3 regions of the Pseudarthrobacter sp. H2 genome follow, and region 1 is predicted to be linked to each of the others. Evidence: predicted binding sites of a transcription regulator. Region 1 holds the regulator's gene; each other region holds the start of a gene.
What was found. The regulator LexA, encoded in region 1, represses DNA repair genes until DNA is damaged. The targets are predictions, from matches to a motif close to TCGAACANNTGTTCGA.
Positions count from the first base shown of each region.

Region 2: ACQCSZ_RS01225 (hotdog fold thioesterase) is a predicted target of LexA. The motif match lies at 2,788-2,803, and genes of this name have one in related genera.
Region 3: ACQCSZ_RS03985 (DUF222 domain-containing protein) is a predicted target of LexA. The motif match lies at 2,515-2,530, and genes of this name have one in related genera.

Region 1 is NZ_CP189594.1:2,586,772-2,596,214, forward strand. Features, by position in the region: gene ACQCSZ_RS12205 (MFS transporter) at 1-200, opposite strand, end outside; gene ACQCSZ_RS12210 (SseB family protein) at 271-1,200, opposite strand; gene priA (bifunctional 1-(5-phosphoribosyl)-5-((5-phosphoribosylamino)methylideneamino)imidazole-4-carboxamide isomerase/phosphoribosylanthranilate isomerase PriA) at 1,214-1,960, opposite strand; gene ACQCSZ_RS12220 (hypothetical protein) at 2,015-2,173, opposite strand; gene hisH (imidazole glycerol phosphate synthase subunit HisH) at 2,174-2,992, opposite strand; gene hisB (imidazoleglycerol-phosphate dehydratase HisB) at 2,989-3,615, opposite strand; gene ACQCSZ_RS12235 (histidinol-phosphate transaminase) at 3,685-4,803, opposite strand; gene ACQCSZ_RS12240 (LysM peptidoglycan-binding domain-containing protein) at 4,893-5,321, opposite strand; gene ACQCSZ_RS12245 (hypothetical protein) at 5,320-5,529, shown strand; gene lexA (transcriptional repressor LexA) at 5,708-6,457, shown strand; gene ACQCSZ_RS12255 (ATP-dependent DNA helicase) at 6,511-8,640, opposite strand; gene hflX (GTPase HflX) at 8,633-9,443, opposite strand, start outside.
Region 2 is NZ_CP189594.1:247,434-256,876, reverse strand. Features, by position in the region: gene pta (phosphate acetyltransferase) at 1-1,728, opposite strand, end outside; gene ACQCSZ_RS01235 (hypothetical protein) at 1,791-1,949, opposite strand; gene ACQCSZ_RS01230 (hypothetical protein) at 1,965-2,519, opposite strand; gene ACQCSZ_RS01225 (hotdog fold thioesterase) at 2,941-3,447, shown strand; gene ACQCSZ_RS01220 (AMP-binding protein) at 3,464-4,804, shown strand; gene ACQCSZ_RS01215 (MFS transporter) at 5,031-6,383, shown strand; gene ACQCSZ_RS01210 (TetR/AcrR family transcriptional regulator) at 6,488-7,093, shown strand; gene ACQCSZ_RS01205 (DUF427 domain-containing protein) at 7,355-8,191, shown strand; gene ACQCSZ_RS01200 (VOC family protein) at 8,284-8,691, opposite strand; gene ACQCSZ_RS01195 (sensor domain-containing phosphodiesterase) at 9,350-9,443, shown strand, end outside.
Region 3 is NZ_CP189594.1:847,500-856,942, forward strand. Features, by position in the region: gene ACQCSZ_RS03980 (sensor histidine kinase) at 1-448, shown strand, start outside; gene ACQCSZ_RS03985 (DUF222 domain-containing protein) at 682-2,358, opposite strand; gene ACQCSZ_RS03990 (WhiB family transcriptional regulator) at 2,556-2,804, opposite strand; gene ACQCSZ_RS03995 (hypothetical protein) at 3,218-3,595, shown strand; gene ACQCSZ_RS04000 (hypothetical protein) at 3,636-4,238, opposite strand; gene ACQCSZ_RS04005 (FtsK/SpoIIIE domain-containing protein) at 4,147-7,824, opposite strand; gene glf (UDP-galactopyranose mutase) at 8,053-9,240, shown strand; gene ACQCSZ_RS04015 (glycosyltransferase) at 9,237-9,443, shown strand, end outside.

The sequences.
Region 1 (9,443 bases):
CCGACGGCGATGCCGATGGTCATGACGGCGGCCGCGGCGCCGGCGGCGGCGGCGGCGTAGCCCTGCCCCAGGGTCAGGACGATGTGCAGGGTCAGCAGCACCCCGCCTGCCGCGTGCGGTATGCGGGCGATAATGCCCACCAGCAGGAGCCGCCTGATGGGCCCCACGGCCAGCAATTCCCGGTAAAGCGCGAAGTTCACGGACTACATCCTTTGGTTCTGCCGCGGCAGCCTGCTGCTGCTTCCGGCAGGGTCCCCCGCTTACCGCCAGCTATGGCGCCGCGCGCTGCAACTTGACCTCGATCGAGTCAACCCGCTCGGCAAACATTTCATTCCGGGTCCAGGCGTTGTTGAGGCCGGCCACAACCGACTGGACGCCGGCGGCGTCGAGTCCATCCTCAAGGTACAGCACCACCTTCAGCTCCGGCCCGGCCCCGCCGCCGGGAAGGAGCGTTCCGTCGGCGGCGGCCGAGGGAACTCCGCCGCCTGGATGAATTTCTACCCGGCGGACGGCCGGAAAGCCAGCCGCGGCCGAACCCAGCCACCGCGCCAGCTCCGGATCACCGTACGACGGCGTCCACGGGCGCTGCTGGGCAAGCGCCCAGACGGCGGGCCGCCGCACCACGAACGTGAACTCCGAGCCCGGATCGAGCACCAGCAGTTCGGCGCCTTCGGCGACGGCGGACAGCGCCGCCCGGGCCGCGTACACCGCGACGGGCCGGGCCGCCGGGTGCCAGGCCGTGAGCGAGGCCGCGGAGGTGAAGAGGGGCATGGCCGTCCGGCCGTCGGGGGCCTTGAGGGTCACGAGGGCCATGTCGGCCTGCTTGTCCGCCTGCAGGGTGTCACCGTGCAGCCCGACGGCGCCTTCGCCCTCCTCGGCGAGCCGGGCGAGGATCGGCACGAAGACCCGGGCGGCGGCCAGGGAGGCCACCACCCCTGCTTCGTCGCCTTCGCCTGCCGCCAGGGCCGCAAGGGCCGCAAGGTAGCCGGGGTCGGCGGCGCCGTCGTCGTCCTCGAAATTGTGGATCGCCGCATCGTCGCCGGCGAGGCTGCGGCCGGCCCAGGGCTGGCCGGCGGAGTCGGTGGCGCCGCCCGCACCGGCAAGCGCGGCCGCGATGTGGCCGGGCAGCTGGCGCGCCGCTTTTCCTGGCGCGGCTCCGCCGCCTGGCGCTGCCTGCTCGTCCTTCGGGAAATGCTCCACTGTTGCGGACCGCTTAGCGGCGGCCGGCGACGTCGAGGGCCTCGGGCATGGTGAAGTTGCCGTTGTAGAGGGCCTTGCCGATGATCGCGCCTTCGACGCCGAGCGGGACGAGGGAACGCAGCACCTTGAGGTCCGCCAGGCTGGAGATTCCGCCGGACGCGACGACGGGCTTGCCGGTCTTCTCGACCATCCGGCGCAGCAGCTCGACGTTGGGGCCCTGCAGGGTGCCGTCCTTGGTCACATCGGTGACGACGTAGCGGGCGCAGCCGGCCTCCTCGAGGCGGCCCAGCACCTCCCAGAGGTCGCCGCCTTCCTTGGTCCAGCCCCGGCCGGCCAGGGTGGTTCCGCGGACGTCGAGGCCGACGGCGATCCGGTCGCCGAAGCGCTCGATCGCGCGGCGGGTCCACTCCGGGTTCTCCAGCGCCGCGGTGCCCAGGTTCACCCGGGCGACGCCGAGGTCCAGGGCCTTCTCGAGCGATTCGTCGTCGCGCAGGCCGCCGGAGAGCTCCACCTTGATGTCCAGCCGGCCCACCACTTCGCGGAGCAGCTCCGCGTTGGAGCCCCGGCCGAAGGCGGCGTCGAGGTCCACGAGGTGGACCCATTCGGCGCCCTGCTGCTGCCAGTTCAGGGCCGCGTCCAGCGGGGTGCCGTAGCTTGTCTCGCTGCCGGCTTCGCCCTGGACGAGGCGGACGGCCTGGCCGTTGACGACGTCGACGGCGGGCAGCAGCTCAAGTACGGGCAGCGGGGTTTCGGTGGTCATCGTGGATCCTCAGCTTCGGTGTGGCGGCGGTTGGTCAGGAACGCTGCGGGGCCGTCAGGCGGCCGGCAGCGTCAGGAGGTAGGCGGCCAGAAGCGACATTCCGGCCAGGACATAGAACACGATCTGGACCCAGAGGGGGCTCTTCTGCTGCCGGAAGGACAGCGCCCCGCCGACCAGCAGGCCGGCAAGGCCCATCAGCACCAAGGACCACATCTAGGCGGTCTGTTCCGGGGGCGTGGCGTGGGGCCCCGTGCCCGCGGAAGTGGCCACGGCGGCGGCGGACCCGGCGGAAGCGGACTCGGCGGCCTCGGCGGCCTGGGGGCGGCCGCGCAGGCTGTCCACCCAGTTGCGCAGCAGCCGCGCACCGGCGTCGCCGGACTTCTCCGGGTGGAACTGGGTGGCGCACAGCGGGCCGTTTTCGACGGCTGCGATGAAGGGGCCGCCGTGCTCGGACCAGGTCACGAGCGGTGCCGCCATCCGCGGCTGGATCACGTCGAAGTCCCAGTGCTGGACGCCGTAGGAGTGCACGAAGTAGAAGCGTTCGTTCTGGACGCCGGCGAAGAGCCTGGAGCCTTCCGGGACGGCGACCGTGTTCCAGCCCATGTGCGGGACGACGTCGGCGGGCAGCAGCTCCACTTTGCCGGGCCACTCCCCCATGCCTTCGGCTTCGGTGCCATGTTCGACGCCGGCCTCGAAGAGCACCTGGAGTCCCACGCAGATCGCGAGCACAGGCCGGCCGCCGGCGACGCGGCGCCCGATCATCCGGATCGCGTCGACGGCCTTGAGTTCGTTCATGACTGTTTCGAAGGCGCCGACGCCGGGGACGACGAGGCCGTCGGCGTTGAGGACATCCTCCGGTTTGGAGCTCAGGATGACCTCGGCCCCCGCCCGTTCCAGGGCGCGGACGGCCGAGCGGACGTTGCCGGAGCCGTAGTCCAGCACCGTCACGGTGGGCTTGCCCTCGGGCGACGCGGGTTTCCGGCCGGCCTCGGGATTGATGACGGCCCCGTCCCGGATGTCCGGGCCGGTCACAGTGCGCCCTTCGTGGACGGGATGCCCTTGACCCGGGGATCGGGCTCGACGGCCGAGCGCAGGGCGCGGGCGAAGGCCTTGAACTGGGCCTCGACGATGTGGTGCGGGTCCCGGCCGGCGGTGACGTTCATGTGCAGGCAGATGCCGGCGTGCAGGGTGATGGCCTCGAAGACGTGGCGGGTCAGCGAGCCCGTAAAGTGGCCGCCGATCAGGTGGTATTCCTGGCCGGCCGGCTCGCCGGCGTGCACCAGGTAGGGGCGGCCCGAGACGTCGACGACGGCGTGGGCGAGGGCCTCGTCCAGCGGCACCGTGGCCTCGCCGAAGCGGCGGATGCCGGCCTTGTTGCCCAGGGCGGTGCGCAGGACCTCGCCGAAGGTAATGGCGACGTCCTCGACCGTGTGGTGGACGTCGATGTGGGTGTCGCCGGTGGCCTTGACCGTCATATCGATCAGGGAGTGCTTGCTCAGTGCCGTCAGCATGTGGTCGTAGAAGGGCACCGAGGTGCTGATGTCCGAAACGCCGGTGCCGTCCAGGTTGATCTCGACCAGGACGGAGGACTCGCTGGTGGTCCGTTCCATCCGTGCGGTGCGGCCCTCGGCAGCGGTTGATCCGGTGTTGCTCATGTGGGTGTTTCCTTTGGAAGAAGGCATGGTGCTGGGCAGCCTGGCAGTGGTCCTGTCCAAGGCTTAAGTCTAGGCCTGCAGCGCTGCGCGGCCGGTCAGGATGCGTTCGAGGGCCTCGAGGAACGCTGTGGTTTCCGTCTCAGTTCCGGCCGTCACGCGCAGGTGGCCGGGAATGCCGACATCACGGATGAGCACCCCCGCGTCCAGCAGCCCCTGCCAGGTCTCGTGCGGGTCCTCGAGGCCGCCGAAGAAGACATAGTTGGAATCGGAAGCGGCCGGCTTGAGGCCCATCCGCTGCAGTTCGGAGACGATCCGGTCCCGCTGGCGCTTGATGTCCTCGACGTCGGCCATGAGCGCCACCCGGTGGTGCAGGGCGGCCAGGGCCGTGGCCTGGGTGATCGCCGAGAGGTGGTACGGAAGGCGGACCAGGCGCAGGGCGTCGGTCACTTCGGGTGCCGCGGCCATGTACCCCAGCCGCGCGCCGGCGAGGGCGAAGGCCTTGCTCATGGTCCGGGAAACGATGAGCCGCTCCCGTCCCGGCAGCAGCGTGAGCGCGCTGGGCGTTCCGTCGTGGGCGAATTCGTGGTAGGCCTCGTCAACGATCACGATGGTCTGGCTGGCCTCACCGGCGGCGTAGACGGCCTCCACGACGTCGACGCCAAGGCCGGTGCCGGTGGGGTTGTTCGGGGAGCACAGGAAGACGACGTTGGGTTGGAGTTCGCGCACCTGGCGTGCTGCCGATTCCGCGCTCAGACCGTAGTCCCCGGCGCGCACGCCCACAAGGTATTCCGTGTCCGTGCCGGCGGCCAGCAGCGGGTACATGGAGTATGTGGGAGGGAAGCCCAGAGCAGTGCGGCCCGGGCCGCCGAAGGCCTGGAGGATCTGCTGGAGCACCTCGTTGGAGCCGTTGGCCGCCCAGATGTTCTCCGCGCCCAGTCCGTGGCCGAGATACTCCGCCAACGCTTCGCGCAGCTCGGTGAATTCGCGGTCCGGATACCGGTTCAGGCCCACTGCCGCTGCCGTCACGGCTTCGGAGATGGCCGCCTGGACGTCGGCCGGGACACCATGGGTGTTCTCGTTGACGTTGAGCAGGATGGGGACGTCCAGCTGGGGCGCCCCGTACGGGCGCAGGCCGCGCAGATTGGTCCGGAGGGGAAGTCGGTTGAGGCGCTCTAACTGGTCAGTCACCTCAACAGTTTAAGTGAGGCCGCGGCGGGCCCTGAAACTGTGACGCCCCGGCCCCGTCTTTTGGGGCTGCCGATGCTTGGGGAGCCGGGCTACTTGGACGGTACGAAGAGCTGCTGGCCCGGGATGACGCGCGCTGCGTCAAGGTTGTTGAGCTGGACGATGTCCGCGACGACGTCCCGGGGATCGCGCTCCGGTGCGACAGCCCCGGCGATGGCCCACAGGGAGTCCCCGGCCTGGACCGTCACGGACACGGTAGGCGTCAGCGACAGCTCGGATGCGGAGTCCGCCGCCTTGGCGGGGGCGTTGAGGAACCCGCTGAACGAGAGAATGAGGGCGGCCAGCAGGATAAGCGGAAGGCCGAAGAAGATGAACCTGCCCCGGCGGGTCAGCCGGAGCGGGGCCTGCCTGGCACCGGGGGCAGCGGCCGGCGCCGCCGGAGCGTGGCTGCCAAAGGACCGAACCTGTTCGGATGGATCGTACTGGCCGAATGTGTCGTGAAACGCGCCTGATGCTGACATGAACTTAGCCCTCCTGGACCATACGGTGCCGCTGCCGCCAGGCAGCCTGCCCTCGAACGTGTTGCCGAACGTCTACCTCTGCTTTGGCCTCAGCCAATCGAATACATATTCGAACTTTGCTGGTTCTGTTTTAGCACTTATTGACGAACATTGTCGAGACTCGCTAGAACAAATGTTTGAAAATCCGGTCCGGCTGGCCTACGTTTGAGTGACAGAACAAGCTCTTCCGGAGTTGAACCCAGTATTTGATCAGCAGCAGTTGAACCCAATAGTTGAACCCAGCCGTTGATCAGCAGTAGTTGATCAGCAGGGTCTGACAATTCAGACCGGAAGATCCCGGCCACCGCGGAACGGCGGCCGGGCGGATTGGAAAGGCGTTGGCGAACATGGCAGCACAAGCCACCGGCGGCAGGGCCACCCAGCGGGGTCCCCAGCCGGCCCGGGCACCCAAAAGCCTCACCGTCCGGCAGAAGAAGATCCTGGAAACCATCCAGCGGTCCGTGACGGACAAGGGATATCCGCCGTCCATGCGCGAGATCGGCGACACCGTCGGGCTCGCCAGCCTGTCCAGCGTCACGCACCAGCTCTCACAGCTGGAGAAGCTCGGTTACCTCCGGCGCGATCCCAAGCGTCCGCGCGCCATGGAGGTGCTCATGCCGCTGACCCTCGACGAGGGGACCACCGGGATTTCCGGTGTGGCGAAATCCAGCGGCCTGCGGACCGTGGGAGGGCTGTCCGTTTCGGAGCTCGCCAGCGCCACGGACACCGCCATGGTGCCGTTAGTGGGGCGGATCGCCGCCGGCGGCCCCATCCTCGCCGACCAGGTCGTGGAGGATGTCATGCCGCTGCCGCGCCAACTGGTGGGCCACGGCGAACTCTTCATGCTGAAAGTGGCCGGCGATTCGATGATCGACGCCGCCATCTGCGACGGCGACTGGGTCGTTGTCCGGCGTCAGAGTGACGCCCTCAACGGCGAAATCGTTGCCGCGCTGCTGGATGACGAGGCAACGGTCAAGACCTTCCGCCAGCGCGACGGCCACACCTGGCTGCTGCCGCAGAACACCCAGTACGAGCCCATCCTCGGCGACCACGCCGTCATCATGGGCAAAGTCGTCTCGGTCCTGCGCTCCCTCTAGGCCGCCGCCGAACGTTCCCGGCCGTTCCCGGCCGGCCCGCCGGCCGCCTGCGCCTACGTGGCAGCCTGCCGGGACTCCTTCGACAGCCGTTCCAGGGCCGCCAGGGCAACCGCAGGGTCGGTCGTCGGCCAGAACGGCGGCAAGGCGGCGCGGAGGAAGGCTCCGTAGCGTTCGGTGGAGAGCCGCGAATCCAGCACCGCCACCACGCCCTTGTCCGTCGTCGAACGGATCAGCCGGCCGGCCCCCTGGGCGAGCCGGATCGCGGCATGGGTGGCCGACACGGACATGAAACCGTTGCCGCCGGATTGGGCAACGGCCCGTGAGCGGGCGGTCATCAGCGGATCATCCGGCCGGGGGAAGGGAATCCGGTCGATGACCACGAGCCGGCAGGAGTCGCCGGGTACGTCGACACCCTGCCAGAGGGACATCGTGCCGAACAGGCAGGTGTCCGGCTCCTCGCCGAACTGCCGCACGAGCCCGGTCATGGTCGAATCACCCTGGCACAGGATGTCCATGTCCAGCCGGGGCCGCATTGCCTCGGCCGCGTCCTCCGCGGCGCGCCGCGAGGAGAAGAGGCACAGCGCTCCGCCGCCGGAGGCCCGGATCAGGCGCTCGAGCTCGTCGAGGGCTTCCGGCGAAGCCCCGCGGCCGGGTTTGGGCAGGTGCTTGGCGACATAGAGGATGCCCTGCTTCGGATAGTCGAAGGGGGAACCGACGTCGACGCCGGTCCAGCTGGGCGCGCCGGGGCCCACCAGTCCGAGGCCTCCGGCAGTCGGTTCGAAAGCGGAGCCGATCGCCAGCGTCGCAGAGGTCAGGATGACGGTGTGGTCCGCGAACAGCCCTTCCCGCAGCCGCCCGGCCACGCTGAGCGGTGCCACGTTGATCAGCGCCGGTGCGCTCTCGTCCGGCGGGGAGTATCCCTGTGCCGGGTCGAAGGTGCTGTTGCGGGAGAACCACACGACCTCGCGGTTTTCGCGGGCGGCCAGGAGCCGCTCGCAGAGTTCCAGGATGACCATGAGGCGCGAGCGCGCGAGCTGGCGGCCGCCGTCGGGCGTGCTGGCGCTGTCCCCCTTGGAATCGGAGAGGGCCGCGCGGCAGGCATCGCGCAACTGGTCGACGCAGTCCAGCTGTTCGCTGTTGAGCCCGTTGGGCAGGAGGCCGCTGGGCGCGCCTTCGATGGCCAGTTCGAGGTGGGCGGCCGCGTTGTTCAGCGCGTCCACGGTGATGCCGGTGTGCTTGCGGGCGCCGGAGGCGGCGGCGTGCACCATGGCCACGGAAAGCTGGCCGGACACGGCGCCCGTGACCCGGTCCTGGAGCTCGTGGGCCTCGTCCACGACCACGACATCGTAGTCCGGGAGCACGGCCAGGCCTTCGAAGGCGCTGACGGCGAGCATGGCATGGTTGGTGACGACGACGTCGGCGTCGGCGGCGTTCTGCCGGGCCAGTTCGCTGAAGCATTCGGCCGCGAGCGGGCACTTCTGCGCGCCGAGGCATTCCATCGAGGTGACGGAGACCTGCCGCCAGGCCCGGTCCGTGACACCGGGCACGAGTTCGTCCCGGTCCCCCGTGGCCGTGTCCTCGGCCCATTCGCGCAGCCGGACGATTTCCTTTCCCAGCTGGGAGGACGGGCCGCCCAGGGCCGCCGCGAAGTGCGGCACGGACGTGTCCTCGCCGAGGGAGAACAGCTGGCCTTCGGAGGGCTCCTCGGACGGGAACCCGCCCTCGAGCTTGTGCCGGCAGACGTAGTTGGAGCGGCCCTTGACGAGCGCGACCTTGACGGGACGTTCGAGGGCGGGGGTGATGGTCTTGAGCAGCCGGGGCAGGTCGCGGCCCACGATCTGGGTCTGCAGGGCCAGGGTTGCGGTGGAAACCAGGGTGGGCTTGTCGCTGACGAGCGAGTGGGCGATCAGCGGAATCAGGTACGCCAGGGACTTTCCCGTGCCGGTTCCGGCCTGGACCAGCAGATGGTCACCGGTGTCGATCGCGTTCGCCACCTGCCGCGCCATTTCGTGCTGGCCGCTGCGGCTCTGCCCGCCCATGCCGGACACCGCCCGGTCGAGCAGTTCGATCACGAACCGCTCGCCGGCCGGGCCGCCGTCGGGTGCGGGCGCGTCGGGTGTGGGCGCATCCGGTGCGGGCGCATCAGGTCCGGGCGCATCAGCCCCGGTCACCGCGTCAGTCATTGCTGATGAACGAATCCAGTTCAGCGGCGAAGCCTTCGCGCACCATCACCACGGCCCTGGTGCCGGTTTCCTCGTGCTGGAGGCTGAGGATCTCGGCGTCGGTTTCGTGGAGCTTGCTGAGCAGGTCACCGCGGTTGTACGGGATCATCAGTTCCAGCTTCACGCTGGGCCGGGGAATACCCTCGCTGATGGCCTTCAGCAGCTCCGGAATGCCCTCGCCGGTGCGTGCGGAAACCACGACATGGCGCGGTTCGCGCTGCTTGAGGCGTTCGATCACGAAGGGATCGGCGGCGTCGGCCTTGTTCAGGACGATGATTTCCGGGACCTTGCGGGCGTCGACTTCGCTGAAGACTGCCCGGACAGCGGCGATCTGGCCCTCCGGATCGGGATGGGAGACGTCCACGATGTGCAGGATCAGATCAGAGTCGGCGACCTCTTCCAGGGTGGAGCGGAATGCCTCCACGAGCTGGGTGGGCAGCGAGCGGACGAAGCCCACGGTGTCGGCGAGGGTGTAGCCCAGGCCGTCCGCGGTTTCGGCCTTGCGGACCGTCGGGTCCAGGGTGGCGAACAGGGCGTTCTCCACCAGGACGCCGGCGTCGGTCAGCCGGTTCAGCAGGGAGGACTTGCCCGCGTTGGTGTATCCGGCAATCGCCACCGAGGGGACGGCATTACGACGGCGGTTTGCCCGCTTGGTTTCCCGGGCCGGCTTCATCGCGGCGATTTCGCGCCGCAGCTTGGCCATCCGGGTACGGATCCGCCGCCGGTCCAGTTCGATCTTGGTTTCACCGGGACCGCGCGAGCCC
Region 2 (9,443 bases), 2.3 Mb from region 1:
GCCGGAGCCGGAGCCGCCGGTGGAGTAGGAGAGCATCGCGACGCGCGGCTCCACCCCGAACTGGACCGCCGTTTCGGCCGAGGCGAGGGCGATGTCCGCGAGCTGCTCGGCGTTCGGCTCCGGGTTCACGGCGCAGTCGCCGTACACCAGCACCCGGTCCGGCATCAGCATCAGGAACACGGAGGACACGATCGTGACGCCCGGCCGGGTCTTCACGAATTCCAGCGCCGGCCGGATGGTGTGCGCCGTGGTGTGCGCGGCGCCGGAGACCATCCCGTCCACCACGCCGAGCTGGACCATCATGGTGCCGAAATAGCTCTCGTCCTGCATCACCTCGAGGGCCCTGGCCAGGTCCACGCCCTTGTGTGCCCGCAGCTCCGCATACTTCTGCGCGAAGCCGTGGCGGAGTTCCGAGGTGGCCGGGTCCACGATCCGGATCCCGGAAAGGTCGATGCCCTGGGTGGAGGCGACCTCGCGGACGTCGGCCTCGCGGCCCAGTACCGTGAGCTCGCAGACGTCGCGGCGGCGCAGGATTTCCGCGGCCCGCAGGATCCGGATGTCCTTCCCTTCCGGCAGCACGATGTGCCGGCGCTGCGAGCGGGCCCGCTCGATCAGCTCATGCAGGAACCGCAGCGGCGTCATCCGCTCCGGCCGCGGCAGGTGCAGCCGCTCCAGCAGTTCCGCCTCGTCCACGCGCCTGGACCACAGGCCCACGGCCGAGGCCACCTTCCGCCGGTGGCCGGACCAGATCTCGCTGCGCACCTCGGAGACCCGCTGGGCCGTGGCGTAGGTGTCCTCGGTGGCGGCAAAGACCGGAAACGGGGCCTGTGCGAGCAGCGAATAGATGTTGGCGTCGGGGGCCAGGCCGCCGGTGAGGATCAGCGCGGAGGGCACCGGGAACTCCGGCGACCAGGACGAGGCGAGGCAGGCGACCAGCACGTCCGCGCGGTCACCTGGAACGATCACCAGCGCGCCGTCGTCGAGCACGCCCAGGAAGTTGGCGACGCTCATGGCGGCCACCCTGACCGAGCGCACATCGCGCTCCAGATCGGGCAGCCCGGCCACCTGGCCCAGGGCCAGGGCGGAGGCCACCTCGCCCGTCGTCGGCCGCGCGATCTCCTCCAGTTCCGGCAGGACGTAGACCGGCCGGCCGGTCGCGCCGGGCCGGACCGCGGCCGCGATGCCCTCCAGGTCCGCCGGATCCGCACGGTTGACCATGATGGCCAGGAGCGTGCAGCGTGCAGCGAGGAGCTCCTTGCGGGCCACCTCGACGGCGTCGGCGGCCTCCGCCACGGTGCGCCCCTTCGCCCCCACGACGGCGACGACAGGGACCGCCAGGTTGTTCGCCAGCCGGGCGTTGAGGTCGAACTCGACGGCGGCGTCCTGGCCGGTGAGGTCGGTCCCCTCCACGATCACGACGTCGCAGTGCCGGGCGATCTCGGCGAAGATCTCCACGCAGCGGGCGTCGATTTCCTCGCGCTTTCCCTCGGCCAGCAGCCCGCGGACCTCGGCGAAGGTCAGCCCGCCGCGGCAACGGTCCTCCTCGAGCCCGAACCGGGCCTTCATCAGCGCCACCATGGGATCGGAGGCGGCGTCGGGGCCCGTGACCACCGGCTTGAAGAAGCCGATCCGGTCCGCATGCCGGTGGAGCATGTCCGCCAGGCCCAGGGCGATGAGCGACTTGCCGGAGCCCGGCGTGGTCGCGCTGACGTAGATTCCCTTGGCCATGGCCGCCCTTTGTAGTGATGTGTTGCTGCTCCGTCCCACCATACTTTCACTTGTCCGGGCTTTCACTTGTCCGGGCTTTCACTTGTCCGGCCGGGTGGTTCACCCGTGGAGGAGCCTGCTGCCCGGGTGGCCAGGGCCTTGGTCAGCGGGGTGTCTTCCCCGGCCTGCGCCGTGGCCGGCGTGGCCGGCCCGGGGAAGCCACTATTCTTCGGTGTTTCCACCGTCCAGACGGGCGCCTAAGTGGTTCGGCTGCCCGCAGCCAAGGTGCCCGCAACCAAGGGGGCGAGGGCTGATGCCAGGCCCGCGGCGTCCGGGACGAGACGGCGGCCCGTCTCCCGTGCCCGGTTCACGCGGCCCGCATGGAGGTCGTCGTCGATCAGACAGGCAACCAGTTCGAGCCGGCGGCCACCGGTTATCGCGGCAGACGAGGCCAGGCTCAGAACGGCGGCGCAGGCCGTTTCCCGGTCCTCACCGTCCAGGGCGCTGACAGCGTAATCGACCCGGTGCGGGAGCAGGACCAAAAACAGGTTCACGAATTCAAGGAAACTGGTCCGCGATTGAAGTTCCCCGGCCAACTCCTCTATCCGGAACCGGTCCAGGACTGGCGCCCGGTCGATGCGGGCCCGGTTCCGGCGCGGCACTGGTTCCCGCGGCTGGTCCCCCTCCGCCGCCCAGGGGGTTGATCCGGGTATCCGCCCGTGCGGCCCCGGGACAAAGGAACTGCCGTCCGCGGCGACAGATGAGGTGAAGGCCCGGAGCTTACCCGTGGCTGATTTCAGGCTGATACCCATGATGTCCATCCTTTCGCGTTGGCAGTACGGCCCGGATCTCTGTCCGCCCGAACGCCGGGACTCCATCCGGTTGTGCCTGCAGAGAGGTGCCGGTGAGTCCAACCTAGGGTGAGGAGCCGGCCCGGTCACGAGTGGCCGCTACTGGATATCGATGTGCCACCACCCGCACGGCGGGCCGCCACTACGGAACACCCGACCCGGCCTTGGGGCCGACAGACGGGACTCCCTGGACTTCCGGGGCGTGGATTCCGGCCGTGTGTTCCCTGCCAAGGACAGGTCTTCGACGGGGTCCCCGACGTCGATGTAAGGATGGCATTTCACCAGTCGGCTGGGGATGAAGGGCTCACTGGGTCTTGACAGAAGGCACCCAAATGGGATTACCTAATGAACATTCGGTAAATAAAGCTGGAGGCAATGACGCATGGCTGAAGTGAGCATTTCCGGTGGCACCCACCCCATCCTGCAGGACGACTATGCCTCCGAATGGATGGGCATCGAAGTGCTCGCACTGGACGACGGGCATGCCACCCTGCGCATGACGCTCCGCCAGGAAATGCTGAACGGTTTCGGGATGGCCCACGGCGGAATGATCTTCGCCTTCGGCGACACCGCGTTCGCCCTCGCCTGCAACCCGGCGAAGCCGCAGCCCGGCGAGGAAGACTCCATCACCGTTGCTTCCGGCGTCGACATCAACTTCCTGAAGTCGGCCTTCCGCGGCCAGGTGCTCACCGCCGTCGCCAACCGCCGCGCGAGCACGGGGCGCAGCGGGCTCTACGACGTCCAGATCTACGCCGCGGACCCCGCTGGCCCGGCGGCCTCCCTCGCGGCTCCGGCCGCGACCGTCCCAGGCGAGCTCCCCGCAGACATCCTCCCGGGCGAATTGATCGCCGAGTTCCGCGGCCGCAGCCGTACCATCTCCAAGAAATAGAAACAGGGAACCCCAGATGACCCAAGAAACCGTCGCCGCCCCCAGTGATGCCGTCCTGGACCGCGAGGAAACCATTTCCCGCGATGAGCTGGAGGCGCTGCAGCTCAGCCGCCTGCAGCACACCCTGGCGTACGCCTATGACCGCGTCCCCCTGTACAAGCGCAAGTTCGACGAGGCCGGGGTCCACCCCACGGACCTCCGCGAGCTCTCCGACCTTGGCAAGTTCCCCTTCACCACCAAGGAAGACCTCCGCCTGGAGTACCCCTTCGGCATGTTCGCCGTGCCGCAGCACGAGGTGGCCCGCATCCACGCCAGCTCCGGCACCACCGGCCGCGCCACCGTGGTGGGCTACACCAAGAAGGACCTGGCCGACTGGGCCAAGCTCGTGGCCCGCTCGCTGCGCGCCTCCGGCGTCCGCCCGGGCATGAAGGTCCACAATGCCTACGGCTACGGCCTGTTCACCGGCGGGATGGGCGCCCACGCCGGCGCCGAAGCCCTGGGTTGCACCGTCATCCCGATCTCCGGCGGCCAGACCGAACGCCAGATCACGCTCATCCAGGACTTCAAGCCCGACGCCATCCTGGCCACCCCCACCTACCTGCTGACCATCGCCGACGCCATGGCCAAGCAGGGCATCGACCCGGCTTCCACCTCGCTGAAGTACGCCGTCCTGGGTGCCGAGCCGTGGACCGAGGAAATGCGCCACGAGCTCGAGGTGACCATGAACATCAAGGCCTGTGACATCTACGGGCTCTCCGAGGTCATGGGCCCGGGCGTGGCCGGCGAGGCCGTGGAAACGCAGGACGGCTGCCACATCTGGGAGGACCACTTCCGCCCCGAAATCATCGACGCGTTCAACCCCGCCGTCGGCGTGGACTCGGTGCTGGGCGACGGCGAACACGGCGAACTGGTCTTCACCTCGCTGACCAAGGAAGCCCTGCCGATCATCCGGTACCGCACCAAGGACCTGACCCGCCTGCTGCCCGGCACCGCCCGCCCGGCGCACCGCCGCATGGGCCGCATCACCGGCCGCAGCGACGACATGATCATCCTGCGCGGCGTGAACCTGTTCCCCTCGCAGATCGAGGAAATCGCGCTGCGCATCCCGGAGCTGAGCCCGCACTTCCAGCTCGAGCTCACCCGCCCCGAGGGCCAGCGGATGGACCAGCTGACCGTCAGGATCGAGCGCCGCGAATCCGTCACCCCCGAGGGAAGCACGGCAGCCGCCCGCACCCTCACCGAGCAGATCAAGATCCACGTCGGGTCGTCCTGCACTGTCGACGTCGTGGACCCGGGCTCGCTGGAGCGCTCCAACGGCAAGCTGCGCCGGATCTACGACATGCGTCCCAAGGCCTGACCCTGAATTTTGCGGTGACCATGCCCCGGCGGCTGAATCCGGCGCGGACCCTGGTCCTGGCCGGGGCGCGCCTGGCGATCTCCAGCCTGCACCGCTCCGGACTCCATCGCCTGATGGCATCAGGTTGCCATTAATGGGCAACCGGTTGCCACCTGTGATCCAAGTCGCTATTCTGGATGGACAGCCCACCTAACGGTCGGTCATGTCATCCAGAACAGGACAAGCAATGACGCAATCCCCCTCGCTTTCTGAGACCCCCCTCCACACCACAGCGCCCCACCCGGAAGTTCCGAAGACGGAACTTCGCCGGGCCGGTTGGGCCGGCTTCATCGGCACCGTGCTCGAGAACTACGACATGGTGGTTTACGGCGTGGGCACCGCCATCATCTTCAACACGCTCTTCTTCCCCAACGTCACCCCCGCCGTCGGCTTCATCGCCAGCTTCGGCGCCTATGCGGTGGGCTTCGTGGCACGGCCGATGGGCGGCCTGTTCTTCTCGCGGTACGGCGACAAGATCGGCCGCAAATTCGTCCTCGTGGCCACGCTGGCACTCATGGGAACCGCCACATTCGCCATGGGGCTGCTGCCGACGTATGCAAGCGTGGGCATCCTGGCCCCGATCCTCCTGACCGTGCTGCGGTTCATCCAGGGCTTCGGCGCCGGCGCGGAAATGGCCAGCGCCGTGGTGCTCCTGGCTGAGTTTGCGCCCAAGGGCAAGCGCGGAGCCATGACCTCGCTGGTGTGGGCCGGTGCAGCGGTAGGGTCCGTGTTCGGCTCCCTGGCGTGGATCCTGGTACAACTGCTGCCCAAGGCAGACCTGGAATCCTGGGGCTGGCGGCTTGTGTTCCTCTCCAGCGCCCTCGTGACAGTCGCCGCCTACCTCATCCGCCGCAACATGAAGGAATCCCCCGTCTTCGCCGAACTGAAGCGCGAGCAGATGGATGCCGCCTCCCCTGTGGCCGAGGTACTGAAGAAGGGCCGCCGGCCGCTCCGCCAGGTCTTCCTGATCAACATGGGCACGCACGCGCACTCCTACATCTATCAGGCGTTCCTGGGCACGTTCCTGATTTCCGTGGTGCAGATCGAGAAGTCACTCATCCCCCAGATGCTGGCCATGGGCGGACTGTTCGCCATCCCCGCGGCGCTGCTGGCCGGACGCGCCACGGACCGCTGGGGCCGCAAGCCGGTCAACGTCTTCATCCTGGCCTTCCTGTTCCTCTTTTCCTTCCCGGCATTCTGGCTCAGCAGCACAGGCAACGTGTGGCTGATCGCCCTGGTCTACGCCGTGGGCTTCACCTTCGCCGTGGAGGGCGGGATCGCCTCACAGTCGGCCATGTACGCGGAACTCTTCGGTTCCAAGTACCGCTACGCAGGCGTGGCTATCGCCCGCGAGTTCTCGGCAATCTTCGGCGGCGGTATCGCCCCGATAATCTGCTCAGCCCTGCTGGCCTGGGCCACGAACTCCTACTGGCCGATTGCCGTCTACATGATGGTCATCGTGGGAATCTCCCTGGTTCAGGCCGTCAAGACGCCGGAGACACGGGACCGAGACCTCACCCTGGAAGAGAACGCCAACTAAATCCGGGTACGATAACTCCGGAATCTGCGGTGGGCCGCCCGCGGCGGCCCACCGCTTTTCCAGCTTAACCTGATTTACCGAACGTTCGTGAGAAAATAGCTGGTATGCCCTCCACAGCAGCAACCACGAAGCGCGGCCGTCCCGGCTATGACCAGAAGTCGGTGCTGACCGTCGCCGTCGACGTCTTCAACCGGCACGGTTACGACGCCACCTCGATGGGCATCCTGGCCGAAAACCTAGGCATCTCCAAGTCCGCCATCTATCACCATGTGCCATCCAAGGGCGATCTGTTGAAGCTTGCCCTTGAACAGGCCCTCGGCGGTCTCGAGTCCGTCCTGGAGCGGCCGGAGGCGCTCACCGGCACGGCCGAAGCCCGGCTGGAGTTCGTGCTCCGGGAAACCATCGCGGTCCTCGTGGACCGACTGCCGTTCGTCACGCTGCTGCTGCGCCTGCGCGGGAACACGGAGATTGAACGGGACGCCATGGAGCGCCGGCGCAAGTTCGACCACAAGGTCGCGGCCCTGATTTCCGCGGCCCGCGACGAGGGCTCGCTGCGCCAGGACATCGACCCCCGCACGGTCACGCGTCTGCTGTTCGGCATGATCAACTCGATCGTGGAGTGGTACAAGCCGGGCGGGTCGCTGTCGCCGGAGAAGCTGGCCGACGACGTCATCACCATGGCGTTCAACGGCCTGCACATCCCCCGCTGACCCCTCCCGGCGGCCGCGCCATTGGACATGCCCTCCGCTGAGGCTGCACCCCCGCGGGACATGCCCTCCGCTGCCCGCGGCCGTTGGGCATGATGGTGATATGTCCACTCGTCACGGCCAGCACTGGGCATGTCCCGCGGATCCCGGGTCGACGCGCCCCGCGGGACGCCCCAGCCACCGGAAAATCCTGCAGGATTCAAGGGAGCGCCCGGTGCCGCACGGCCATTGACGGCGCGGGGGCGCGGAGGCCACCCTGAATGCATGGCCACGAAACTATCCGATGTCCTCTTCGGAACCTTTTCGCAACTCCGTTACCAGCCCACCGCCAAGCGGGTCCGGGCGAGCCTTGGCGGGAACGCCGTCGTCGACACCCTCAACGCACTCCTGGTCTGGGAGCCGCGGCGGATTACCCCGATCTTTGCTGTTCCGGAAGGCGAGCTGCGGGCGGAACTCGCGGCGCCGGACCAGCGACAAGCCGACGTCCCCGAGTTCGGGTTCAAGATGGTGCGGGACGCACCTCCCGTGTTGGACCCCCGCACCGGCTTCAGCCGGCACACCTCGGCCGGCGAGGAGTTCGACGTCGTGACGGCGTCGGCGACGGCGTCCCGCGCCGCGTTCCGCCCGGACGATCCGCACCTTGCCGGGTATGTGGTCCTGGACTTCGGCGCCTTTGACTGGCTGGAGGATGACGAGGAGATCATCGGCCACCCCCGCGACCCGTTCCACCGCGTGGACATCCGGGCCTCCTCCGTCAGGGTGGAGGTGGCGCTCGACGGCGTCACGCTCGCCAGCACGAACGGCGCGCATCTCCTCTACGAGACGATGCTCCCGGTCCGCTATTACATCCCGCGCGGGGATGTGCGCCTGGACCTGATGGAGGCGAGCCGCAAGCGGACCGTGTGCCCGTATAAAGGCGAAGCCCGCTACTGGACGTATCCCGGCCCGGAGACCGGAAGGAACGTCGCGTGGAGCTATGACCGGCGCTTCCGCGACGCCGCCCAGATCCACGGCCTCGTGTGCTTCTTCAATGAGCGGGTGGACGTGACGGTGGACGGCGTGCTCCAAGCCCGGCCCGTGACGCCCTGGTCCCTGCCGTAGACAGCGGGAAGGCGCCCCGCTGAGCCGGGGCGCCTCGATACTTCCGCCGATCCGCTGGTACTTCCGCCGATCAGATTCCGGTGCAGATCCGGTCAGACCTGGTAGTCAGCCGGCGAGGTGATGTTCTCGTGGACGCACAGGATGTTGTGCTCCGAGTCCATGAACCAGGCGCACTTCTCCGAATCGGTTGTGCAGATGTGGTGCTCGGTCTTGAGGTCCGGGAGGTCGTAGTCCTGGAACCTCACACCCTTCGCTTCCATCTCCTCGACGGTCCGCTCGATGTCGCGGACCTCAAAGCTGAGGGTGGTGTGCTCGGAGTGCTTGCCATCCGTCACCGGCATCAACTGCAGCATCGGGCCGCCGTCGCTGCCGAACATTTCGCTGCCATCTTCCGCCACGCCACGATGCGGGAGTCCGAGAGTTTCCGCGTAGAAACGGCGGGCGCGCTCTTTGTCATCAACGGGCAGAACGGTTGTGGCACTGTTCAATACTAGGGTCATCTTTCCACCTCCTACGATGAAGATTTTACGCCGGAGCGGGCCAGAAAGAGCCTGCGAATTGGCTGCCGAAAGCCTCACCGGCGGGCCCCCCGGCGTCCCCCCGGGAACGTGTGTAGGTAGGCTGGGCGGATGGACGAGGAGACAGGCCCTCGGAGCCCCCCGCACGCGCTGGTGGATTGCGGCCATTGTTGTTGTCCAGGTGGCCGTCCTGGCGGTTCCCGCAGCCAGCCTGGCCCGCTTTGTGATGACAAATGCCGTCGGACGGACCACCGTGGTCAAGGACGAGGCCGGCGAAGAGCGCACCGTGTACTGGCGCGATTATCCGGGTGTTGCCGGTCTCGATCCTGACGAAATTCTTCGCGGCCCACTGCCGAGGAGGGCTATGCCGCCGGGAAGGAAATGGTCGCGGAAATCCGGGCGGCACTGGCCACGGAGCTTGAGCTGGCCACCACCGCTGCGGCCAAAGCACCCTGGCTCGCGCGGCGCCGTCGTCCGCGGACCGGTGCGGCGGCAGCGGCGCCCCGCACCCTACGCGCCGCGCGCGGACCCGGCGGGGTGGCGGGGTGGCGGGGTAGGCTCAGTGAACCAGGCAGGGGGCATGGGAATGACAGATAGAGAAGCGAACACACCGCGGGTGTGGGATGTTTTAGTTTGCGTATTGACTGTCCAGGTGGTCTTCGCGCTGGCCGCCGGCGCAGTCGTGATCTTGGATCCGGCAGAGGTACTGGACCATCCCGGCGTCCAGATGCTGG
Region 3 (9,443 bases), 1.7 Mb from region 1:
GCTGTCCCAGGGGCTGGCGCAGAGCGTCGACTTCGACGAGCTGATCGGGCGGCAGTTCCGGCTCTCAGCCGAAGTTGCCTCGCCCTCGCAGCAGGTCAAGACGCAGCGCTCGGGGCTGTTCGGCGAACTGCCGAGCGACTTCGCGACCCCGCTGGCCCTGGTCATCAACGAACTGGTGACCAACGCCGTCGAGCATGGGCTGGAAGGGCGGACCGGCACGGTCTGGCTGATTGCCGACCGCTCTGAAAGCGAAACCGGCGAGGAGCTGCTCACGGTGACGGTGGAGGACGACGGCGTGGGCCTCCCCGAAACGCCCTACACGGAGGGGCTGGGGCTGCAGATTGTCCGCACGCTGGTGACCAGCGAGCTGGGCGGGACCATTGCGTGGAAGGCCCGGGAGGGCAACGGAACCGCAGTCCAGATTGTCCTGAGCCTGGCCACCCGCTGAACGGGCGTTCTCCGGCCGGTGGTTAGACGGCCATGAATTAACACCATGAATTAACAAGTCTTTCGAGTGGGCCGACCCTTTTGTATGGACAGCTAAATTCCAGCCCAATGACCGGATGCTTTCGCGGCCCGGTTGATCCTGTCCTCCGCGGCCCAGCGCTCAAACGGCAGGAAGCATGCCACCAACTTGGTTGGATAACCGCGCTGAAACGGCCCCCAACTGGCCGGTCGGTCTCATTGGAACAGGCAGCATTCCGGGAAGGGGTCGTGGAGGGGCGCTGGCCGGCCCGGATCGTCCGTGTCTGCGGTGGGGAATTGGTGCCAGTCGGTGAAGGAGTGCCATTCGGGGAAGGGGTCGGGGGGCAGTTCCGGTCCGGGATCCTGGCCGGGGTCCTGGCAGGGGTGCCCGGTTGGCGGCGGGTCCGGATAATGTCCTGGGTCTGCGGGCGGGCCTTGGTCCGGGCCTGTGTCTGTGGTCAGGATGTGGTGTGGCCAGTGGGGTGGTTCCCAGTCCTGGCGTTCGCTGGGGTAGTGCCGTCTTGACGGGGAGGTCCACCCTGGTGGGTTGTCCTTGCTGGCTCCGGTTGGTTTCCAGGCGGAGTTGTGTTTGAGGCGGTGGTGTCTGGGGCAGGGTTGGCCGAGGTTGGAGATGCCGGTGGTGCCTCCGTCGGCCCAGGCCAGGAGGTGGTCTGCGTCGTTGTCCAGGGAGTGGTTGTTGCAGCCGGGGAAGGGGCATCTGCCGTCGCGGAGGCGCAGCCATTGACGCTGGGCTTTCGTGAGGCGGTAGCTGCTCCGTCCGATTTCCAGCGGGGCGCCGTCGCGGGGGTCTGTCAGGACGCGGTAAAAGGAGTCGGCGCCGTCGGTGATCAGGCGGCGGGCCATGGACGGCGGGATCGGCCCGTACCCGTCCAGGGTGGCTGGTTCGTCGGTGGCGCCCAGGAGGGACAGGACCGGGACGGTGATCAGGACCTGCGCCCTCGGGGACGGGACACCCTCGGCCGTGCACCCGCCGGCGCCGGTGCCGCCGTCGGCCGTTCCGCCGGTGGTGCCGGTGCCGGTGGTGTGGCTGGTGAGGAGCCAGGTGGCGGTGATGTCGGCGCGGAGTTGGGTGAGGGTCCGGGCCTCGTGGGGGCCTTGGAGGGCGCGGGCGGCGGCGGTGGTCCGTTCCCGGATCCCTGTGGCGGTGTCGGCCGGGAGGTAGGCGGAGAGCCAGGCCATGCCGTCCCGGTCCGGGGTGTAGTCGACCCGGCGGTCCTCGGCGCTTTTGGTGTGGCGTTTTTCGATGCTGACCGGGTGGTGGCGTTCCCGCCAGGTGCGTGCCTTGGCCCGGAACCGGGACGGGACGAGTTCCCCGGCCTGGCACCCGCGGGCGGGGTTCGAGGCGTCGGGGTCCAGGAAGTGGGATTCCAGCGCGGCCGTTCCGGCGGGATCCAGGCTGGTGGTTTCCTCGACGATGATCCGGGCGTGCTGCCAGGAGATCGTCCCGGCCTGAAGGGCCGTCAGGGTCGGCGGCAGCGCCGTGGTCAGTGCCCGGCATTCGGACAGGAGGGCTCCGGCGGTCCGTTCGCTGACGGTCAGGACGCAGGCGACCTCGGCGACCACGGCCATCTCCTGGGCGGTGCGTTCCTGCGGGGACGCCGCCGGGGAGGCCAGGGCCCTGGCCGCCTGCACGTATTCCGCGGCCAGCCTCACCTTCAGCGCCGCGGTCCGGGCTTCCAGCCGGGCCACAGTGGCGAGTCCGTCCAGGCAATCGTCCGCCAGATCCCGCAGCGGGTCGGCGTTCCGGAGGGGGTCTGCGCCGGGCGGAGCCGGGCGGTCCGCGCCGGCGAAGGCGGCAAGCACAGCAGCGGACGCGGCGACGGCCGCCAGGGCCTCCCTGCTTCCGGCACTCCACGCTGTTCTGCTGTCCACACACTCAGTACATCAGGAGGCACCGACAATATGATGAAGCTGGTCGGTGATGCCGCGCGACTCGGGCACCGGCTGACGCCAGGAGGGGGTTTGTCTTATTAACGGGCAATGGCCGCGGACCAGATGGTCTGCGGCCATTGCTGCATACTGCCGAAGCCGAACGGGCGTTGGCCGCTCGAGCCTTGTCCCCGAGAGGATCAGGAGGCGCGGCGGGCCCGTGCTGCGCGGCGCTTGAGCGCACGGCGCTCGTCCTCGCTCATGCCGCCCCAGACGCCGGCGTCCTGGCCGGATTCGAGGGCCCATTGGAGGCACGTGTCAATGACGGGGCAGCGCCGGCAGACGCTTTTTGCTTCTTCGATCTGCAGGAGCGCGGGACCGGTGTTGCCTACGGGGAAAAACAGCTCCGGGTCCTTGTCAAGGCACGCTGCGCGGTTACGCCAATCCATGCTGATGTGTCACTCCATTTCGTGGGAACGCGTTAAATGCCTTTGTGAAATTATTCACTAAAGGCTTCATAAGAAAGGGGGCCTTCGGGCCCCCTCGGTCATCTGGATTAAGCGTGTCATGTTAACGCCTCGTAAACAAGGGGTAATTGACTGCAAGATGCCGTGGGATCGTGAGCGATGCATCACATTGAGTGGCCGCGGCCGCACATTTAGTCGACTATGTCCGGTAGGGTGCCAGTGTGTCAAGACCCCCGGTGAGCGCCTCCGATCCTGCCGATGATTCCGCCGGCGATTCCGCGGACGGGGCCCCCGGTGTGCCCGGGGACAAAGCGGCAGATGTGCCCCCCGGCGTGCCGGCGGGAGTACCCGGCGGCGGTCCGCCCGCCGAGGGAGCCGCCCGGCCCGCCGGCGTCCTGGTCATTTCCATCATTGTTTCCCTTGAAGCAGCAGCACTGCTGGCCGCGGCTCTCTGGTACGGAATCCAGCTCCTGACAGGGGCTCCGGTGCTCTCGTTCTGGGGCGCCGTTTTCACTTTGGGGCTGCTGCTGGCGTTTGCCGCCTGGCTCATCGCCGTGGCCCGCTTCCTCTTCCGGGGCTACCGCTGGCCCAGGGCCGGCGCCCTCGTGGCCCAACTCTTCGCACTCACGATCGGCTTCCCGACCCTGACCGGCGGGTACCCCCTGGCGGGGCTGGCCATGCTCCTGCCGGCCGCCGCGGCGATAGTGCTGCTGTTCGACAAACGCGTCATTGCCTTCGCTTCCAGGGCTGGCGGCGCGCCGCCGGCCCTGTAGCGGAGTCATCGAAGGCCCGCCGGGCAGAGGTTCCGGACGCCTACGCCGACGCCAGTTGAACCGCTGCGGCGCGACCGTCCGAGATCACGACGGCACGCCCCGGCGGAGGGCCGTGCTCCGGTTCGAACCGTACTCCGAAGAGGTCTCCGTCCGTGAGGCTGCGCGGACAAATCAGGATCCCCTTTCCCAGGCTGCGGGCGCCGAGCGCGAGGGGCACCCGCTGCTGAAGGGCCGGACCGAAGCCCGCCGTCATGATCACGGTCCAGCCCAGGCCGTTCAGTTCGTGCAGCCGCCTGTTGGTTTCGGCCGGCTGCAGGTCAACATCATCGGCCATGAGGATCGCGTCCCGGGCTACCTCGCCGGCCAGGGCCCGGGCCAGGGTGTCCGCCCAGAACGTGGCCGGGTCTGACCCCAGGCCCGGCGCCAGCCAGTCCCGGGGGGACGGATTAAGGCCGGGGAGGGCTGCCAGCAGGGTGCTCTTGCCCGAGGCCGGCCCGCCGAGGACGGCAAGGACGCAGCCACCGGGCAGGGGAACGGTGAATGGCTGCAGTTCATCTCCGCCGACCCCGATGCGCAGCGGTATGTTTGCGGCATACCGCGCGGGAGGGTCGCCTCCCGGTGCTACTGAGCGGCCCGTGCGCAACGCACGACGGCTGGGTCCGGGGTCCGGCTTGAGCCGGGCGAGGACCTCGGTGACGGTAACCAGCGGGGGCAGGGCTTCGACCCGGAAAGGCCGGCTGGACAGGGCGCTGCCGTCTGTGGACGGTCCGGTGACGTTCCGGCCGGCCGGCGCGGGCCGTTCGAACAGCTGGCAGCCGTGGCCCCCGGACAAACGGTCCGTCACGAAGGCGCCGAAAACGGCAACGCGGCCGGGAACCGGCCTCCAGCGCCGGCAGCCGCGGCCACGCCAGCCGGCTTTCTTCGGTGGTGCCGGCGGGGAAGTAGACCCGGTTGGGGATGGCCCCGAAAAACCGGGCGGTCGCCAGTTCGCGCTCGCCGGAGACGAGGACAGTGACCCCGGCCTTCGGGCCGTCCCGGACGATGTCGTGGAGAAGGTCCTCGGCCCAGGCCTGGGGGCCGGAGCGGATTGCTGACGCCCACGATCCCCAGCCGCTGATGACGAGGACCAGGGGCGGCGGGTCATCGGGTGCGGGGGTGCCCAGTCTCCGGGTCACTTCTTCCGCAATGCGTTCCAGCACCCGCGCTGCCCGGCGGAGTTCGTGCAGGCCTGCTACAGCTCCCACTCTCGCCGAGGTTGCTGCCGCGCTGAAGGCACCGCCGGCGTCGAGGAGATAGAGGTGGGGGCCGTCCTCCCCGGCCAGCAGCTGATCCACTGCCAGCGCCACGGCGGCGTCGCCAGTTCCTGCGGCGCCGCCGATCAGGCCAAGGTGTCCGTGTCCGGCCGGATGCCAGCGCAGCTCGGCGACCCGTTGTTCTTCCGGAATATCCACCCATCCGAGCCGGACCGCACCCTGCCGGACCGCACCCTGCCGGGGCGCACCCGGCCGGACTGTACCCTGCCGGGCCGCACCGTGGCCTGCAGTCCCGGCGGGCGCGTCCGGGAGCGCGGCGTCCGAGTCCGAGGCGGCCGGGGGAAACGGCAGCACTGGGGGGAGCGGGTCCGCCACCGGACGGCGTGGCGGGATGCCGTCCAGCGCCGCCCACAGCAGGGACAGCTCCTCGACCAGCGGCGCAGCCGCGTGCGCCGGAGCCGGCGTGGCGTCCTCGGCGCCCGGGGTGTCCTCATCGGCCACCGCGCCGGTCTGCGGATGCGCGAGGTATTCCCGGACCGGGAATACCCTCACCGTGCCTCCGTCCGGGCGCGGCGGGGCGGGGGCGAGCGTGGCCGTCTGAAACTCCTCCGGCGCCTCTGTACCCCGGACCAGGAAGGCGCGGCCGGGTCTGGCTCTGGGGATGGCTGCGGCGAGCCTGGAATCCATGATGTCCAGGGATTCGAGGTCTGACTGGACTCTCAGGGCGACGCGGCTGGTGACATTGGCCCGGATATCGGCGGTGATCGAACCCTGCGGGCGCTGGGTCGCCATGATCAGGTGTATCCCCAATGAGCGCCCGATCGCCGCTACCCTCATGAGTTCGGACAATGCGGCCGGCGCTTCCTCGACCAGCATCCTGAATTCGTCGATGACCAGGATGAGGTGGGGGAGGGCGGGCAGCGGGGGATCCACGGCCTCGTACGCCGTGAGGTCGGGGGCCTGTGCGGCGGCGAGCTGCTCCTCGCGGCGCCGCATTTCGGCGCGCAGGGAGACCAGGGTACGTTCCACCTCATCCGTTCCCAGATCCGTGAGCATCCCGACGCAGTGCGGCAGCCCGGTCAACGGCCCGAGGCCCGAGCCGCCCTTGAAATCGATGAAGAGCAGGTTGATGCGGTCCGGCGGGTAGCTGGCGGCCAGGCCTGCCGTGAGCGTCCGCAGGAATTCCGATTTCCCGGAGCCGGTGGTGCCGGCAACCAGGATATGGGGACCGTCCGTCTGGAGGTCGATGATCAGGGGTCCTGATCGGCCGGTGCCGACAGGAACAGGAAGCCCGGGTGTGCGGCGGGCGTTTGCCCAGCGGCGGGAAATGCCGGCAGCCGAGAGCGGAAGGACTTCGCCCAGGGCGCAGGCGCCGGGGATGGCCGGCGGGGGAGCGTCGACGGCGCGCCCGGCTGATCCGAGCCGGCGGCAGCAGCGGTCAAAGACCAGCGGGGGGACCAGGTCAGGAACGAAGCTGGACTCGTCGCGGCCGGTGGAGAGCCGGGCGGTGCGCCCGTCAAGAACGATGCTCGCGTCCGGCACGGGGTGCGTTCCCGCGGGGCGCGCTCCCGCTGAACAATCGATCACCTGCCAGCCATGGGAGGCGGCCGATGCGCGCAGGGAGGCGCGGGCAGCCGCGCTCCCGGTAGCCGGCATTGCCCCGGCACCGTCGAGGATGATCAGCAGCCCCCGGTCGTAGCCCTCGCCGGGACCGGCGTTCAGGCAGGCTGCCACGGCAGGCGCATGGCCTGACAGTGTCACGCCGGGCAGAAACCGGGCGGCGAGGGGTTCCGACTCCGGTGAGCCGTGGATGAGGACCCGGGTGTGCCGGGCGAGCGGATAGCAGGCGAGCTGGATGATGAAGGACCGGACCAGCCCCGCCACCGCCGGTTCCGGGCCGCGGATGGTGGTGACGGCGATGGAGGGGTCCAGCATCAGGGGCATCAGGCCCAGCGGGGGCGCCAGGAAGCCGGGAGCGGCCGGTTCCAGCCGGATATTCGCTGCCTGCTCGGCCAAACCGAGCCGCAGCCATGCCGGCGCGCCTTCGTTTGCAGGATGCGGGGTGGCGGCCTGCATAAAGGCACCGTGGAGGACGAGGCCTGCGGCGGACGGCGCCGCCCGCCGTCGTCGTTCCGCGTCCTGTTCCGCTGCCGCCGCGACAGCGCTCTTCAGCTCCCGGCGCTGCCGGCGTCCGGAGGCGACCGGCGCGAGGAGTGTCACCGCGGAGACGGCGGTGAAGGCCAGGAACATCCACATCCCCGTCAGGAGTGCCAGCCCGATTCCGATCACCAAAGGCAGGCCCGCGGCCAGGACCAGGGCCGTCCGGTTGCTGACGGCCGCGGTGTTGCTGACGACAAGGGCCTCGGCGACGCTGGATCCCGCCGCCATCCCTAAATCGGCGGCGCCGGATGGCGGCGATGCGCCGTCGAAGATGAGGGACATCGTGGAGCTGCCGCAACGGATCAGCGAGCCGGTTGTCACCGCGCCCTCCCGCACTCTCCTGCCGTCGATGGTGGTCCCGTTGGCGCTGTTCAGGTCCACGATGCGGACGGCAGCATCCGATACGTCCAGCCGTGCGTGTTCGCGGGACAGCTCGGCATCCGGGATGGTGATCTCCGTCCCGCTGCGCCCGATCCGGAAACGGCCGCGCCGCAGGGGAACGACCGTGCCGGCGCCGGGCCCGCTGTGGACGGCGAGCACCAGCGCCGCAGCCGCCGGATCCCGGGCCCCGGATCCGGGCGAGGAGGGGGGAAGCCCGTCGACCAGGACTGCTCCGTGGACCAGCGGGGCGGTGCCGACGGTCAGGGCCGTGAGCGGGAGCCCGTCCACGGACAGCCCGCCGGTCCCGTAGCGCCGGGACACCGCTTCCTGAAGGGCCAGGCCGGCGCAATCCGCCGGAACGGCCATGGCAAGCTCCACCGGATTTCCGGTGAGCGCCGAGCCGGGCGCCGGCACCAGGGTGCAGTGGAACATCATCGGGGGGATCCTTTCCGGCGGCGTCGGCTAGGTCCCACGGTAGGGGCGGCGGCGGGCAGCTGCCCCCCGGAAATCCGGCCATGTGGATAACGGCGTCAACGGCGCCTGCCGCCGGCCGGGCTGGTCCTGCGGAGGGCCGCGATTCGCCGGTTCATACCCTGCCTCGGTAGTCTAGAGCAGCAGACACTGCACACCATTGGGCTGCCCCCATTCGAACCAGGAGATTTTGTGACCGCTGACCTCGTCATCGTAGGGTCGGGCTTTTTCGGCCTGACAATCGCAGAACAGGCCGCCACAGAGCTGGGCTTGAAGGTCGTCGTCATCGACCGCCGCCACCACATCGGCGGCAACGCCTACAGCGAAAAGGATGAGCAGACCGGCATCGAGGTCCACCGCTACGGTGCCCACCTCTTCCACACCTCCAACGAACGCGTGTGGGAGTACGTGAACCGGTTCACGACGTTCACCAACTACGTCCACAAGGTCTACGGCGTGCACAAGGGCGAGGTCTACTCCCTGCCGATCAACCTCGCGACGATCAACCAGTTCTTCAGGGCCAACCTCACCCCGGGACAGGCGCAGGAGCTGATCAAGGAACAGTCCGGCGAGCTTGCCGGCACCGACCCGCAGAACCTCAACGACAAGGGCATCCAGCTCATCGGACGGCCGCTCTACGAGGCGTTCATCAAGCACTACACCGGCAAGCAGTGGCAGACGGATCCCAAGGACCTGCCCGCCGGGATCATCTCCCGCCTTCCGGTCCGCTACAACTACGACAACCGGTACTTCAACGACAAGTACGAAGGCCTTCCGACGAACGGCTACACGGCCTGGATCGAGAGGATGGCGGACCACCCGAACATCGAAGTCAGGCTCAACACCGACTTCTTCGACGAGTCGCACGAGTACAGCAAGAACAAGGTGGTCGGAAAGATCCCGGTCATCTACACCGGCCCCGTCGACCGCTACTTTGACTACGTCGAGGGCGACCTCTCCTGGCGCACCATCGACTTCGAAGAAGAAGTCCTCGACGTCGAGGATTTCCAGGGAACGTCCGTCGTGAACTACAACGACGCCGATGTGCCCTACACCCGCATCATCGAGCCCCGCCACTTCCACCCGGAGCGCGACTACCAGACGGAGAAGACCGTCATCATGCGCGAGTTCTCACGCGCCGCGGAGAAGGGCGACGAGCCCTACTACCCGATCAACACCGCCGCGGACCGCGAACGCCTGCTCAAGTACCGTGACCTCGCGGCCGGCGAGCAGGACGTGCTCTTCGGCGGACGGCTGGGCACCTACAAGTACCTGGACATGCACATGGCCATCGGCTCGGCCCTGGCCATGTTCGACAACAGGATCCGCCCGCATTTCGAAAGCGGCGCCAAGATCGAAAGCGGAGGAGTGGACGCATGAGCGCTTCGAGCAAGAGCTACACAGTTACTGAACCGGAGGCGCTCAACGATGGCGGGCAGCGCTGGGACACCTTGCAGCGCGTCATTCTGCCGAGCCCGACGCAAATGGATACCGTGCCGCTCTACTTGGACATGGGCACGGCCACCGGCATTCAACTTCCGACAGCCGGTGACCGCGACGGCAAGCAGGCCAAGCCGCAGACC